DNA from 2 places in the Weizmannia sp. CD-2023 genome. Region 1 is predicted to be linked to the other one. Evidence: predicted binding sites of a transcription regulator. Region 1 holds the regulator's gene; the other holds the start of a gene.
The links. The regulator Rex, encoded in region 1, represses fermentation and respiration genes when NADH is low (regulators of the CRP and FNR family bind a similar motif). The targets are predictions, from matches to a motif close to TTGTGAAATATTTCACAA.

Region 1 (7,653 bases):
GGGGTTTTGCAAACAGTAGTGGAAGATTGCAATGTATCATCCGCTGAATGGGGAACCCGGTTAAGTGCGCTTGAGGCGCCCGTATTATTGATCGGCCAGCATGTTGCCCTTCATGAAGCCGTTCTTGCGAAGAAGCTGGGAGATAAAATGGCGGTAGCAGATTGGACCCTGCATAATCCGAGGCCGGGCGAACTGGCCAGGCTTGGGATGGATGAACCGGACGCGGAGATACACACTTTCGTTCCAAATTACATACGGTTAGTAGAGGCAGAAGCCAAATGGCTTGAAAAGCATAAACGGGAGAGTCACTAAAAATGGAAAAAACGGGGAAAATAACGCTGCGAAAAGCCACGCTTGCAGATTTGGACGGAATTTACAATGTGGAGATGCATTCTTTTACAATGCCGTGGACACGTGAAGCATTTTACAACGAACTGGTTCATAATCATTTTGCCATGTATCTTGTGCTTGTCGAGAATGAAAAGGTTATCGGTTATTGCGGCGTGTGGGTCATTGTCGATGAGGCGCATGTGACCAATCTTGCGGTGCTCCCGGAGTACCGAGGCCGGAAACTGGGAGAGACGCTGTTAAAAAATGTGATGGCTTACGCCGCATTGAACCATGCCAAAACGCTCAGCCTGGAGGTACGCGTCAGCAATATGATTGCGCGCTCCTTATACAGGAAGCTCGGATTTCGGGAAGGCGGCATCCGGAAAGGCTATTACACGGATAATTATGAAGACGCAATTGTGATGTGGGTGAATTTATAAATGGAAAAAGATTTGTTGGTATTAGGCATAGAAACGAGCTGCGATGAAACGGCTGCAGCTGTCATTAAAAACGGGACGGAAATTGTTTCCAATGTGGTCGCTTCCCAGATTGAAAGCCACAAACGGTTCGGCGGGGTGGTGCCAGAGCTTGCATCCCGCCACCATGTCGAGCAAATTACCATTGTCATTGAGGAAGCGATGCAGCAGGCAGACGCGGCTTTTAAAGACCTGGATGCGATCGCCGTGACAGAAGGGCCCGGGCTTGTGGGCGCGTTGCTTGTTGGCGTCAATGCCGCAAAGGCGCTCAGTTTCGCGCATCAGATTCCACTTGTCGGTGTCCATCATATTGCCGGCCATATTTATGCGAACCGGATCGGGCATGAAATGAAGTTTCCGCTGCTTGCGCTTGTCGTTTCAGGCGGTCATACGGAGCTTGTGCTGATGAAGGGCCATGCCGAGTTTGAAGTAATCGGCGAAACGAGAGATGATGCGGCAGGGGAAGCTTATGACAAAGTAGCACGAACGTTGAACCTTCCTTATCCGGGCGGTCCGCAGATTGACCGGCTTGCCCATGAAGGAAAGCCAAATGTTGATTTGCCGCGATCCTGGCTGGAAGGGACTTATGATTTCAGTTTCAGCGGGCTCAAATCAGCCGTCATTAACACCCTCCATAATGCCGCGCAGCGCGGGGAAAGCATCCGGCCTGAAGATATGGCCGCAAGCTTCCAGCAAAGTGTGATTGATGTATTGGTCGGTAAAACCGTGGAGGCGGTAAAAGCGTTTGGCGTCAAAGAAGTGCTGGTCGCCGGCGGTGTTGCCGCGAACAAAGGATTGCGCGCTGCCCTTTCAGAAGCATTCCGGGATCTCCCTGAAGTGGCGTTGCGCATCCCGCCGATCCAGTTATGCACAGACAATGCGGCGATGATTGCCGCATGCGGGACGGTGCTTTTTGAAAAGGGAAAAAGAAGCTCCCTTGACTTAAATGCTTATCCCGGGCTGGACATTGAAAACTTTTAAACAGGGTTGTGAAAAACCGGTGTATGGGAATCGTCCATACACCGGTTTTTTTGGAGATATGCAGGGGAATTGTGCACAATCTGTGGAAAAGTTGTTGATAAATGATTGGACTTGTGTAAAACTTTTAAAATTTTTTCCGGACAGGTTGTGGGTATTGTGGATAAATCTGTTGATAATTGTGGATTTTGTGGAAAAACGTTTTGGAAAGCAAGAAATCAATATACCGCCTGTGCATAAATCTGTGCATGGCGCGAGATGCCAAAATAAAAACCTGTGCAGAAAATTTCCACACAGGTCCAAACATTACTCCGCCAGTTCTGCCCATTCTTCCATCAGCGCGTCCAGCTCCAATTTCCGTTGCTCCAGTTCTTCTGTCAGCTCGCGGATTTTAATATGGTCCTGAAAGATTTCCGGGTCGGCCATTTTTTCTTCCCGGTCATGAATTTCTGTTTCCAACGTTTCAATTCTTGTTTCAATTTCTTCAATCCTCCGCTTTTTTTGCCGCTCGCGTTTTTTTGCTTCTTTATCCTGCCGGTAGTTGTTTTTCGCCGGCTGTTCCGCTTTAACCTTTTCTTGTTTCGTGTTTTCCAGGCGTGCAATTTCCAGCATTTCTTCTTTTTTTTGCACATAATAATCATAGTCGCCGAGAAATTCACGGGTTCCCTCCGGCGAGAGCTCCACCACTTTTGTGGCAATCCGGTTAATGAAATAGCGGTCGTGGGAAATGAACAAAATCGTTCCCGGGTAATCGATGAGCGCATTTTCCAGTACTTCTTTACTGTCCAAATCAAGGTGGTTTGTCGGTTCATCTAAAATTAGAAAGTTCGCCTTTTCCAGCATCAATTTGGCGAGGGCAAGCCGGGCTTTTTCGCCGCCGCTTAAGGATGAGACGGTTTTTAAAACGTCATCGCCGGAAAAAAGAAAATTCCCGAGTGCCGTGCGGATTTCTTTTTCTGTTTTCAGCGGGTATGTATCCCATAATTCCCGGAGGACCGTTTTATTGGAAGATAAGTCGGCCAGTTCTTGATCGTAATAGCCGGTCATAACGTTGGAGCCATATTCGATCGTGCCGGATATCAGCGGGATTCTCCGGATAATCGATTTCAAAAGCGTTGACTTGCCGATGCCGTTCGGGCCGACAAGGGCAACACTGTCTTGTTTTTTGACTGAAAGATGGATGTTTTTGGCAACCGGCTCCCCGTCGTAGCCGATGGCAGCATCCCGGACATGAAGGACTTCGTTCCCGCTTTGTTTGGCAATTTCAAACGAAAACCGGGCAGATTTTTCATCGCCAAGCGGCTTGTCCATCAATTCCATTTTTTCCAGTTGTTTCCTCCTACTTTGCGCCCGCTTTGTCGTGGTGGCACGGGCAATGTTTTTTTGGATGAATGCCTGCAATTTCGCAACTTCTTCCTGCTGCTTTTCATATTGTTTGACCTCTCGCTCGTACTGGGCGGCTTTTTGTTCCAGATACCGGCTGTAGTTGCCGTGGTATTTTTTAATGGAATGCCTTGAAATTTCATAGACCTGGTTGACGACTTTATCCAGAAAATAACGGTCATGGGACACGATCAGAATGGCGCCTTCATAGCCTTGTAAATATTGCTCCAGCCAGGTGAGCGTTTCGATATCGAGATGGTTTGTCGGCTCATCCAAAATGAGGATGTCCGGCTTTGTGAGCAGCAATTTCGCCAATGCAAGGCGTGTTTTTTGCCCGCCGCTTAATGTCCGGATCGGGGTGTTGTAGTCGTACTGGTCAAAACGGAAGCCATGCAGAACTGACCGGATATCCGCTTCGATCTGATATCCGCCTTCATCTTTAAAACGTGTCTGCAAAGTATCATAAGCATGCAGCACTTTTTCATACTCCGCCGGGCGGTTATAAATCTTAGGGTCGGCCATTTTTTGTTCGTATTCGCGAAGCTGTTTTTCCATATCCAGCAAATTTTTAAAAACCGACATCATTTCGTCCCAAATGGACAGATCCGATTCGAGTCCGGTATTTTGGGCGAGATAACCGATTTCGACACCATTCGGCATAATGATGGAACCTTCATCATAAGAAAGCTGGCCGGCGATGATTTTCAGGAGGGTCGATTTGCCGGCCCCGTTTCTCCCGACCAAGGCAATCCGGTCTTTTGTTTGAATTTCTAATTTTATATCCGATAAAATAAGTTCAGCGCCATAATATTTTGTGACTTGTTGAACTTGCAGCAACATCATCTTTATGTTCACCTCTATACCATTGTAAGTGTACAGGAAGGCGAACTGCAACTCAACCGGCGTGATCGGAATTTGTCAAAAAACTTTTCACATAAATTCGTAAAAACCCATGAAAAAAATGCTTACTTGTGATATATTTAACATAGTTGGAGAGAGAAAAAGGCGCATGCAGGCATTTTTTTAAAACATATTTTTTCTTTGCTCAGATAGGAGTAATATTATAATGAAGAATGGCAGCGCTGCCATTCTGGAATGGACGCACGATTGGAACCAACAGCACAAAAAACTTAAGCTTTCAACTTGGGGGATTTCACATGAAGGATGAATCAGTAAAAATACCGCAAGCCACTGCAAAACGGCTTCCATTATATTACCGGTACCTGAGAAATTTATATACACTTGGCAAGCAAAGGGTATCCTCGGCGGAACTGAGTGAAGCGGTGAAAGTCGACTCCGCTACGATACGCAGGGATTTTTCCTACTTCGGGGCACTTGGAAAAAAAGGTTATGGTTATAATGTAAAATATTTATTGTCTTTTTTCGGCAAGACGCTGAACCAGGATGAGATCACAGATGTAGCGCTGGTTGGCGTTGGGAACCTCGGTACAGCCCTTTTGAATTACAATTTTTCGAAGAATAACAGCGCACGGATTGTGATGGCATTTGACAATGACCCCGGGAAGGTGGGGAGCCATGTTGGCAATGTGCCTGTTTACAGCATGGACGAATTAAGAGAACGGCTTTGCGCGGAAGATGTGACGGTTGTGATTTTGACGGTCCCCGCTTCCAGTGCCCAGGCAGTGACAGACGAGCTTGCCAGTACAAATGTAAAAGGCGTTTTAAACTTTACACCTGCCCGGCTGAACGTGCCGCCGGATATCCGCGTCCATCATATTGACCTGGCCGTGGAACTGCAGGCACTGATCTACTTTTTAAAACATTATTCAAATGATGAAGAAAATTTGAAAGAAACAAAAGAGCCGGTTGCGAAGCCATAGCCAAAAAGCTTTTTTTCCGTTATCATAGTGGGTACAGGGGGTGGCCCGATTGAAAACGGAATGCAGGCGCAAATGGCAATGGCCGGATTTGGCTGTGGCGTGCAAAGGGAAAAGGGCGGATTCAACGCCGGCACTTAAAGGGGAACGGCGATGAATACGAAAAAAATGCCGGTTACCGGACACATCCAGGAATTGAGAAAGCGGTTAATTACCGTTCTCATTTTCTTTCTGTTTGCCCTGGTTGTTGGCTTTTTTACCGCAAAACCTGTTATACGTTATTTGCAGCATGCCAAAAATGCCGGCATGTTCACGATGAATGCCTTCAGGGTAACCGATCCTATTAAGGTTTTTATGGAAGTTTCGGTTGTGATCGCATGCCTATTGACCCTGCCGGTGATTTTGTACCAGCTTTGGGCGTTTATAAGCCCGGGGCTGTATGAGAAAGAAAAGAAACTGACATTAAGTTACATTCCTGTTTCCATCTTGCTTTTTATAGCCGGCGTTTCTTTTTCCTATTTCGTGCTTTGTCCGCTGATGGTGAAGTTTATGATGGGCTTGTCAAATGAAATGGGCATTCGTGCGGTGATCGGGATCCGGGAGTATATTCAGTTTCTGCTAGAGATCACGCTTCCGTTTGGCTTTGTGTTCCAAATGCCGGTCGTGGTCCTGTTTCTGACCCGGCTTGGCATCATTACGCCGAGACTGTTGAAAAAGGTAAGAAAATATGCGTATCTTGCTTTGATTGCAGCTGCCGGCATCATCACCCCGCCGGACGTGTTTTCGCAGCTGATTACCTTTGTTCCACTCGTTTTGCTGTATGAAGCAAGCACACTGATTTCGAAAATGGCGTACCGCAATGCCAAAAAAGCGGCAAAAGAAATGCCAATGGATGAACAGACGATTGCTTCTGAATAAGAAAGCCGTTTTCCGGACGGAGCCGGAAAACGGCTTTTATTTTTTCACTGAGTTTTTCAGCTTGAAATGGAGAAAGATCAGCCTGATGCCGGAACCCAGATCCAATGTTGCAATCAACAGCAGTAAATAAGAAAAAAAGCCCCAGCCGCCCACTTGTACCTGCTGAATGGCAAAATAAGTGAACAAAGCCCCGAGCAGGCAGTTTACAATCCCTGAAAAAAGTGGTCTCATCATAGAAGTCCTCCAATTGAGCTGTAAATTTCATGTACGGATGTCTGCAGAACGGACGGGTGCAAAAGCAGCCTCACGACCACAATCGTGTTCATGGAAACATGCGCAAACATGGAAACGGTGATCCGGTTTGTTTTCTCGTATAAATAAGCGAGCGTCAGCCCTAAAAGGGAATATAAAAACAAGTGGCTCGGTTCGGTATGCGCGAGTCCGAAAATAACCGAGCTGACAATACCGGATAAAAGGAATGAAAAGCGCCTGCGCAGCGTGCCGAAAATGATTTTCCGAAAAACGATTTCCTCGAGAATCGGCCCTGCGATCGAGCTGATGAGGATGACGAGCGGAAATCTTTCAATCAGCGCCATGATTTGCTGCGTATTGTTGGAGGCAGCCGGGGCACCGAATAATGATTCAATGATCGCGGCTGCAGTCTGGGCAAAGAAACAAAGAAAGACGCCGCCTATTGCCCATATGGCGGATGGCGCGGCCGGAAGCGGTTCAGTCCGGTCTGTTTCTTTCTTTGCGGCTTTTCTTAAAAAGTACAGGACGATGATCAGCCCGATGATAAAGCTGATGACGGTCCAAAGCGGGGGCGTCAATGTCCGCATGCTGTCTGCCGGTTCGTGGAAAACGTTCACCCCGGCATAGTAGAGCAACGGATACCCGACGGCGCCGGACAGCAGCATAAGGATGTACGTCACGAGAATATACACATACTCTTTTTTCACGCGTTCTTTTCCTTTCTTGCCAGTTCAAAGTTTAAAGGATCGCAAATTCGTCCAATATGTTCATTGTACTATTGAACCGGGCGGGGTTCAAATGCCGTGCGCAGAGCCAGCCTTTTCAGTTGCATATCCGGATGGTGATCAAGCATACTTATAAAAGGGCAAGCGGCTGAAATGGAGGCGCGCAACCGGCATCCTTTGACGGGGCTCTTTAAAGGATGCAGGGCCCGAAAAAAATAAAAAAAGTTGGATGAGAGACTTGCAAAAAAGCAAGGAATTATTTATTATAATAAATGTGTTAGCACTCAACTTATGCGAGTGCTAATAATGGACAAAATTTTACATAATACGAATTAAGGAGGTTGTTTCACGTGTTAAAACCACTGGGTGATCGCGTTGTCATTGAATTAGTTGAATCGGAAGAAAAAACAGCAAGCGGTATTGTCCTGCCTGACACGGCAAAAGAAAAGCCACAGGAAGGCAAAGTTGTGGCTGTCGGTTCCGGGCGTACCCTTGATAACGGTGAACGTGTTGCCATCGATGTAGCAGTAGGCGACCGCATCATCTTCTCGAAATATGCCGGCACTGAAGTGAAATATGACGGAAAAGAATACTTAATCCTTCGTGAAAGCGATATTCTGGCGGTTGTGGAATAAGCCTGGCTTGTTGAAACATAGAAATAACGATATGACATGAGGAGGTTTTATAAATGGCAAAAGAAATTAAATTCGGCGAAGAAGCCCGCCGCGGTATGCTTCGTGGTGTGGATAAACT
Region 2 (7,653 bases), on a different contig from region 1:
CATCGAAAGGGGCGGCCGGCGTGACCGGTTCCGGTTTCATTACCCTTGCTGCGACTTTGTCTGCGTTCCCGGTTATCCCGGTTGCAGGGATTGCGCTGTTGATCGGCGTGGACCGGTTCATGTCTGAATCACGCGCGCTCACAAATATTATCGGGAATGCCGTCGCGACGGTCGTCATCTCCAAAACGGAAAAAGAATTTGACAAAAATGAAGCACTGGAAACGGCTGCCCATCCTACAGAATCGATTCCTTCTTAATAAGAGGCGCTCCGATTGGGGCCCTCTTCTTTTTTAACATTGGCTTTGGAGAATACGCGGGGTAATTGAGAGATAGTTGCACTTTATTGAAGGAAGGATAAGAGGCGTTCCGAGGGGGGACACTCTTATTTTTTTAACATTGACTTTGACTTTGGGCGGTGTGCTTATTTTTGTGTACAATAGGGTGTGTTGAGGGATTTGTCCAGCAGGCCGCCTGCAGCTACGTAATGATATCTATGAAATTTGGAGAATACCGAGTAATTGAGGGATAATTGCACTTTATTGAAGAAGGGAAGTGAGCGCTTTGGAAAACCTGCGTAAAATGCCGCTTTTTAAAGGACTCGGGGACGCGGATCTGGCTGTGATCGCCGATATATCTGTTAAAAAGCATGCAGAAAAGGATGCGCATATTTTTTTCCAGGGGGACCCGCAGGAAGCCGTTTATTTTATTGAAAGCGGGGAAGTGAAAATTTACCGCACCGATGCGAACGGCAAAGAGCAAGTTGTCACACTGCTTCGCGATGGCGACATGTTCCCGCATGTTGGTTTTTTCCGTAAAATAAGCTACCCGGCGAATGCGATGGCGGTTGTAGACACGAATCTCGTTGCGATCCGGATTACTGATTTTGAAAACGTGTTGCTCAACAATCCGCAGCTGACCATGACTTTATACGGTGTGATGAGTGATGAAATCCTTGACTTGCAGGACCGGCTCGAAGCCCAGATTTTAAACAACGCTTACGAGCAAGTAGTCAAACTTTTTCTGCGCCTCACCCGCACACATGGCGTTCAGGAAAAAGACGGGTTTGTCCTCGTGAAAACCCCGCTCAACAACTCCGACCTCGCCAACATGATCGGCGTCACCCGTGAAACGGTCAGCCGCACGATCCGCCAGCTTAAAGAAAAAAACCTCATCCTCCCGCAGGAAAAAGGCACATACCTCATTCACCAGGAAAAACTGACGGAGGAACTGCTCAGGGTATAAAGATTTTCCCGCCGGTAAGAATTAAAGCAAAGAAAGACAAGGGGGCGTCGTGGGAGCGAAATGTCTTTCATCGGGGTGATGAAGGACAAAAGTAAAGTGCCCGTGCAGCGAAATGTCTTTCATCGAGGTGATGAAGGACAAAAGAGGAGCGCCCGGGTCAGCGAAATGTCTTTCATCGGGGTGATGAAGGACAAAAGAGAGGCGTTCGGGCAGCGAAATGTCTTTCATCGGGGTGATGAAGGACAAAAGAGAGGCGTCCAGGCAGCGAAATGTCTTTCATTGGGGTGATGAAGGACAAAAGAGGGGCGTCCGGGCAGTGAAATGTTCTTCATCAGAGCTATGAAAGACAAAAGTGAAGTGCCCGCGCAGCGAATTGTCTTTCATCAAGGTGATGAAAGACAAAAGGGGGTTGCCCACGCAGCAAAATGTCTTTCATCGGAGTTATGAAAGACAAAAGAGAGCTGGAATCCGAGCAAATTGTCCTTTTGGGGGATTCAAAAAGACAAAAGAAAGCCGGACCCGGGGTGAATTGTCCTTTTGGAGGTCTCAAAAAGACAAAAGAAAGCTGGGATCCGGGCAAATTGTCTTTTTGGGGGATTCAAAAAGACAAAAGAGAGCTGGAATCCGAGCAAATTGTCCTTTTGGAGGTCTCAAAAAGACAAAAGAAAGCCGGACCCGGGGCAAATTGTCCTTTTGAAGGTCTCAAAAAGACAAAAGAGAGCTGGGATCCGTACAAATTGTCCTTTTGAAGGTCTCAAAAAGACAAAAGAGAGCTGGAATCCGGGCAAACTGTCCTTTTGGAGGTTTCAAAAAGACAAAAGAAAGCCGGACCCGGGGCAAATTGTCCTTTTGGGGGGTTCAAAAAGACAAAAGAGAGCTGGAATCCGAGCAAACTGTTCTTTTGGAGGTCTCAAAACGACAAAAGAGGAACGCACGCGCAACGAGTTGTCTTTCCCCGGGGCCAGGAAAGAAAAATAAAAAGCAAACCGCCCCTTTTTAAAAGGCTGCCTGGGAGGACAGCCTTTTAAAAGTCAAACGGCTTCTTCGAGCAACCGCTTAAATAGAATATTATTCTCCAGGTGAATGTGCTGGAATGTATCATTTTCAAAATTTTCAAGGCGGTGGTATACGAGCTGGAATGTACGGCATGCCCCTTCCGGCAACGTATAGTCATTCGTAATTTCGCGGAGCCGGTGCAAAATTTCCCCGACAGCAGCATGTTCTGTTTCAAGATCGGTCAAACCGGCTGTCGCGGCTTTCAGGTTAGCGGCAGTTGGAAGGCTTTCGTATGCACGAATGGCCGGGAATTGTTCGGTATCTTCTTTTTCAGTATGCTCCAGCAGTTCTGTTTTTAATTGGTTAAACAGTTTATGCACTTCGATGAGATGCGGGTGGTTGCCGCCGTGGACACGCATCACTTTTGTTACATACGGGCTCAAGTTTGGCAGTTCCTCGCGCAAAAACGCGTGATGGGTGGCCTGAATATAGTTGACAATTTCCGTATAGCCCGCTTCATTCCAATTTTGCTCAGTGCCTTTTCCGGCATATTGGCCATAAAGGTTGCAAATAGCATCAAGTAGTTCATCTGCTGATAGGTTGCGCTTTTCCGCAGCTTCTTTCACAGACACATTGCCGCCGCAACAAAAATCGATACGATTTGCTTTAAACAGATCCGCCGCTTTTGGGAATAAGGTTACGATTTCCCCGACAGTCTGGCTCGTTGTAAAACGTTCCATCGAATTCACTCCTCCATTTCATTGCTGCCTTCATCATAAACCATCAGCACCTGCTTATTTGTGATGCACATCACAGCAATTGAGGAAAGTTCTTATTTATGTTAAGGAAGCGCGAAAAAACGAAGGCCTTCCTTCATATAGAGTGCGTTTACATTAAGGAAGCGTGGAAAAAAGAAAGCCTTTCTTCACATAGAGTGCGTCTATGTTAAGGAAGCGTGGAAAAACGAAGGTCTTCCTTCACCTAGAGTGCGTCTATGTTAAGGAAGCGCGGAAAAAAGACGGTCTTCCTTCACCTAGAGTGCGTCTATGTTAAGGAAGCGTGAAAAAAAGACGGCCTTCCTTCACCTAGAACCCGTCTACGTTAAGGAAACACAAAAAAAAGACTTCCTTTCTTCACATAGGGCGCGTCTATGTTAAGGAAGCACGCAAAAATGAAGTCCTTTCTTCACCTAGAGTCCGGCTATGTTATTTATATAGAAAAAAAGCATCCCAAAACCTTGGCCATAAGAAGCATGATCTGCCCAAAGAAAAAAGCGCCAATCTAAATTGGCGCCTCCGCAATTATTCCGCTTTGCTTGCTTCTAATTCCACCGTAAATTTGATTTCATCGCCAACGAGGACACCGCCTGTTTCAAGGGCTGCGTTCCAAGTAAGGCCGTAATTGCTCCGTTTTACGGTCCCTTCTGCACTAAAGCCGGCTGTTTCCGCGCCGCTCATCGGGTTTTTCGAAATCCCTTCAAATGTGACTTTAAATGTTTCTTCTTTTGTCACGCCATGAATCGTTAAATCACCGGTAACGTTATAATCATTGTCCCCTGCCTTTGTAACCGACTTGGAAACAAATGTAATATTCGGATATTGTTCAACATCTAAGAAATCTGCAGAACGAAGATGATTATCGCGGTCATCATTTTTCGTATGAATGCTGCTGGCATCAACAATAAAAGAAACTTTTGCATCCGTTAAATCTTGGGGATCAGCTTCGATTTCGGCTTCGAATTTTTGAAAAGACCCTTTTACTTTTGAAATCATCATATGTTTTACTGTGAAATCAATGGTGCTATGTGCATAGTCAACTGCCCATTTTGTTTTTGTCATCCTAAATTCCTCCTGTTTTTAAAACTTACTTTTCGTAACTTAGTTTAATATTGTAAGTGAAAAAAGTCAAGAAAACCGAACCCATTTTTTTAAAAGGGTTCGGTTTCTAAATCTGCAGGTAGGCAGAACCCTGCATGTTAACAGTGTTTTTGCACTTTCTTTCGCAGTATAGTGGTTCTTACACCAGGCAGAATCCTGCATGTTAACGGTGTTTGCGGGAACCAATCCGGGTACGCCGTAAGTCGCGCAAAAGCCGCGTGCTGAAAACCCGCATCAATGCGTGCCAGTCAATAACTGGAGAAGGCAGGTAATCCCAGCCCAAAAATTGCATGCCAACTTATATATAATGATGCCCATTCCATCGCATCTATATACTCCGGCTTTAGCTCTAGGCCAGATTGGACAGGTGCAGCCATTCATTCCTTGACCATTACATATGCTTCAATTCAGTTGTCAACCGAGCTTCGCGGCGCAGCCATTCATTCCTTGGTCATTACATATGCTTCAATTCGATCGCCAACCGAGCTCCGCGGCAAAGCCATTCATTTCTTGACAATTGCGTATGCTCAATTCGATCGCCAACCGAGCTTCGCGGCAAAGCCATTCATTCCTTGGCCATTACGTAAACTTCAATTCGTGTATCAACCGAGCCTCGCAAGCGCAGCCATTCATTCTTTGACAATGCCGTGCAACATGCAGATGTCATTCTGCAAACGGGAACCAGCCCGGCGTTGAGATGATCATCTTCCACAGCGGTTCCGGAATAACGAGCCGTTCGCGGTCGTCTTTTCTTAACGCGGTTTGAATTGCATCCTCCTGGCCGGCTTTAATTTTTTCCACCCAATGCGGCTCCATGACAAGCTCACGGCCGAGGGCAATAAGCGGTACATCGGTTTCCATTGCCTTCAAAACCTCGTCTCCTGTGTGCAGGGAGCCGACGCCGATCAAAGGCACGCGGCCTGCGACATGTTCCACGATCTGTTCCATGCGCGGACGGCCGGGTTCACCGCCGCGGCGGGCTTTAGACCAGAAGTGCTGCAGGGAAATATGCACATAGTCGAGCTCTTTTTCCATCAGCGCATCCAAAAGCGCGAACGTGTCATCCATCGTAATCCCCGGTTCGTACGGTTCTTCCGGGGATAAGCGGTATCCGACTAAAAACGGCCGGTCCGCATATTCCGTCACCGTTTTTTTCACAGCATCGACGACAGCAAGCGGGAATGCAAGCCGTTTTTCCAGACTGCCGCCCCACTCGTCTTCACGCCGGTTCGTATAAGGGGAGAAAAATTGCTGAATCAGATAGCCGTTTGCGCCGTGAATTTCAACGCCATCAAAACCAGCTTCGATCACGCGGCGTGTTGCTTCGCCGAATGCTTTCACAATTTCAGCGGTTTCTTCTCCCGTCAACGCGCGTGCATGGACGCTGCCGTCTGACGAATCTGTTTCACTTGCGCTCACAACATCCCCGCCCGGCACGAGTTCAGCCGGGCATTCGCGGCCACCATGGTGGATTTGCACAACCGCTTTTGCACCGTTTTGCTGAATCGTTTGTGCTAGTTTTTTCATGCTCTCAACCATTTCGTCTGTATGCGCGCCAGGTTGCCCGGTAAACGCTTTGCCGTTTTCCGTAACATTGGCACATGCCGTCACGACCATCCCCGGCCCTTTGGCACGTTCTTCATAATAACGCAGCTCGGCAGCGGAAATCGTGCCGTCATCATTCGAGGAATAATGGGTCATCGGCGCCATCACGATGCGGTTTTCCGCCCTGACGCCGCTTTTAAACGTAATGGGTTCAAACAGTTTATCGTATTTGCTCATGGTCATGCTCCTTTCCTGGTTGCTTTCGCTTTTTTATTATGTTCCAATCTGTAAAAAAACGAAAATGAAAAGCACCGATCAAACCATGCAGGCATATCATATAGGAAAGTATTTTTTACATCATGAATTGGGAGACGTGAATGATGAGTGATGTCCTTTTACTGCTTCAAATGGTGGCAAAAAGGTTGAGTATCCTTTCGTTGATTACAGCGGTATTGCTGTTGTTGTCCCATTTATGGCTGTACGCTGTATTCACGTTCATCATAATGGGCGGGCTGATTTGCGTTGACAGGATCATCAGTGAAAAAGGCAATTCACGGGCAGCGGAAAACCAGCGCTATTATACTTTGATCGTTGTGACAGATGAAGATTGGCATGAAGAAGAGCATGTGCCGTTTCTTGAAATGGATCATGTCTCCTTAGAGCTGCATTATCAATATGAAGATATCCGTCGCATCAATCCGTTGATCCAGCTGCAGGCGTTTCCCGGATTTGTTCTCGTCGAAACGGATGATACAAAAAGAATAGAGGAATCGTTGCAAAACCCGGCGCTCGTTACAGGAAACTATGCGGAAGTCATCCGTTTTCTGAAACAGGAAAGCGCGGCGGAAAGCTGAAAAAGAAACAGGAATCCAAGCAAAGCCTGATCCCCCGTTTGTCTCGAAAATTGCGTGGGAGCAGTCTTTTTCCGAAACAGGAAGTGTGACGGGAAAGCTAAAATAGATGCGGGAATCCAAGTAAAGCAAAGCCGATGCCCGTTTGTCTCGAAAATTGCGTGGGAGCGGTCTGTTTTCTGAAACAGAAAGCGCGGCGGGAAGCTGAAAAAACTGAATATCAAGCAACCATGCAAAGCCCGATGTCTGTCCGGAGAGGATTTTGTTTTTTGAAGTAGGAAACCCGCGCCAAAAATTGAAGTAGAACGGGATATTGCGTGGGCTTGATCTTCTGAAACGCGGGAAAGTACGAGAAATTTGAAATGAGGTGGAAATTCAAAAAAGCAAAGTTGCTCCCCGTTTGAGAATTGTGCGGAGATGGTCCGTTGTTTGAAGTCGAAAATCATGGCAGGCAGCGGAACATAAATGAACTTTTTAAGAAAAATCGGAAAGGCTCCTTTTCACTAACATTTCCTGTGTTAAAATGTAAAAAAAGTACGTTCAAGGGGAGCTTTTTCAATGGTGTTTCAAAAAGGGGAAAAGTTAGAAGAAGATTTGTACTCCAATAGCGGTGTCCTGTTGCTGCGGAAAGGGACGTTTCTTACAGAAAGGCTCGCTGCCATTTTAAATAAATATGAAGTCCTGCGCGATCCGGAATTGGACGGCAGGCGCATTGCCACCGAAGTGCCCGGGATCTTCCATGACCTATTATATGAGAGTATTTACCATGAAATGGAAGAACTCCAGCGCATCATTCAAGTGAAAACAACCCTTTGTGATGCAGAAGTGGAGAGTATGGAAAAAAATTTTCGCAAGTTTTACAAAGAAGTGTTTACGACCCGGACGTCTATTTTGGAACTAATGGAGCATTTCTCTGCTGACGAATATTTGTTCAAACACTGTATCCATGTCGGGCTGATCGCTGCTAATATTGGGAAAATTTTGAAGTTGCATCCCGAAAAGCAAAGCCTACTGGCGCAAATGGGGCTTTTCCACGATATTGGCAAGTTCACCATTGACCCGCAAATTCTCAATAAACCGGGAAGACTAACAGATGCAGAGTTTGCCTTGATCAAGAAGCATCCGGAAGCGGGTTACCGGCT

Region 2: ric (iron-sulfur cluster repair di-iron protein) is a predicted target of Rex. The motif match lies at 3,037-3,054, and genes of this name have one in related genera.

The regions. Positions count from the first base shown of each region.
Region 1 covers NZ_JARTJQ010000044.1:23,956-31,608, reverse strand. The annotation lists gene tsaB (tRNA (adenosine(37)-N6)-threonylcarbamoyltransferase complex dimerization subunit type 1 TsaB) at 1-312, shown strand, start outside; gene rimI (ribosomal protein S18-alanine N-acetyltransferase) at 315-770, shown strand; gene tsaD (tRNA (adenosine(37)-N6)-threonylcarbamoyltransferase complex transferase subunit TsaD) at 771-1,787, shown strand; gene P9687_RS06365 (ABC-F family ATP-binding cassette domain-containing protein) at 2,091-4,010, opposite strand; gene P9687_RS06360 (redox-sensing transcriptional repressor Rex) at 4,325-5,008, shown strand; gene tatC (twin-arginine translocase subunit TatC) at 5,159-5,923, shown strand; gene P9687_RS06350 (YdiK family protein) at 5,960-6,157, opposite strand; gene P9687_RS06345 (CPBP family intramembrane glutamic endopeptidase) at 6,154-6,882, opposite strand; gene groES (co-chaperone GroES) at 7,251-7,535, shown strand; gene groL (chaperonin GroEL) at 7,589-7,653, shown strand, end outside.
Region 2 covers NZ_JARTJQ010000087.1:12,888-20,540, reverse strand. The annotation lists gene dctA (C4-dicarboxylate transporter DctA) at 1-257, shown strand, start outside; gene P9687_RS13420 (Crp/Fnr family transcriptional regulator) at 562-1,242, shown strand; gene ric (iron-sulfur cluster repair di-iron protein) at 2,274-2,978, opposite strand; gene P9687_RS13410 (YceI family protein) at 3,540-4,076, opposite strand; gene P9687_RS13405 (NADH-dependent flavin oxidoreductase) at 4,779-5,897, opposite strand; gene P9687_RS13400 (hypothetical protein) at 6,041-6,514, shown strand; gene P9687_RS13395 (HD-GYP domain-containing protein) at 7,070-7,653, shown strand, end outside.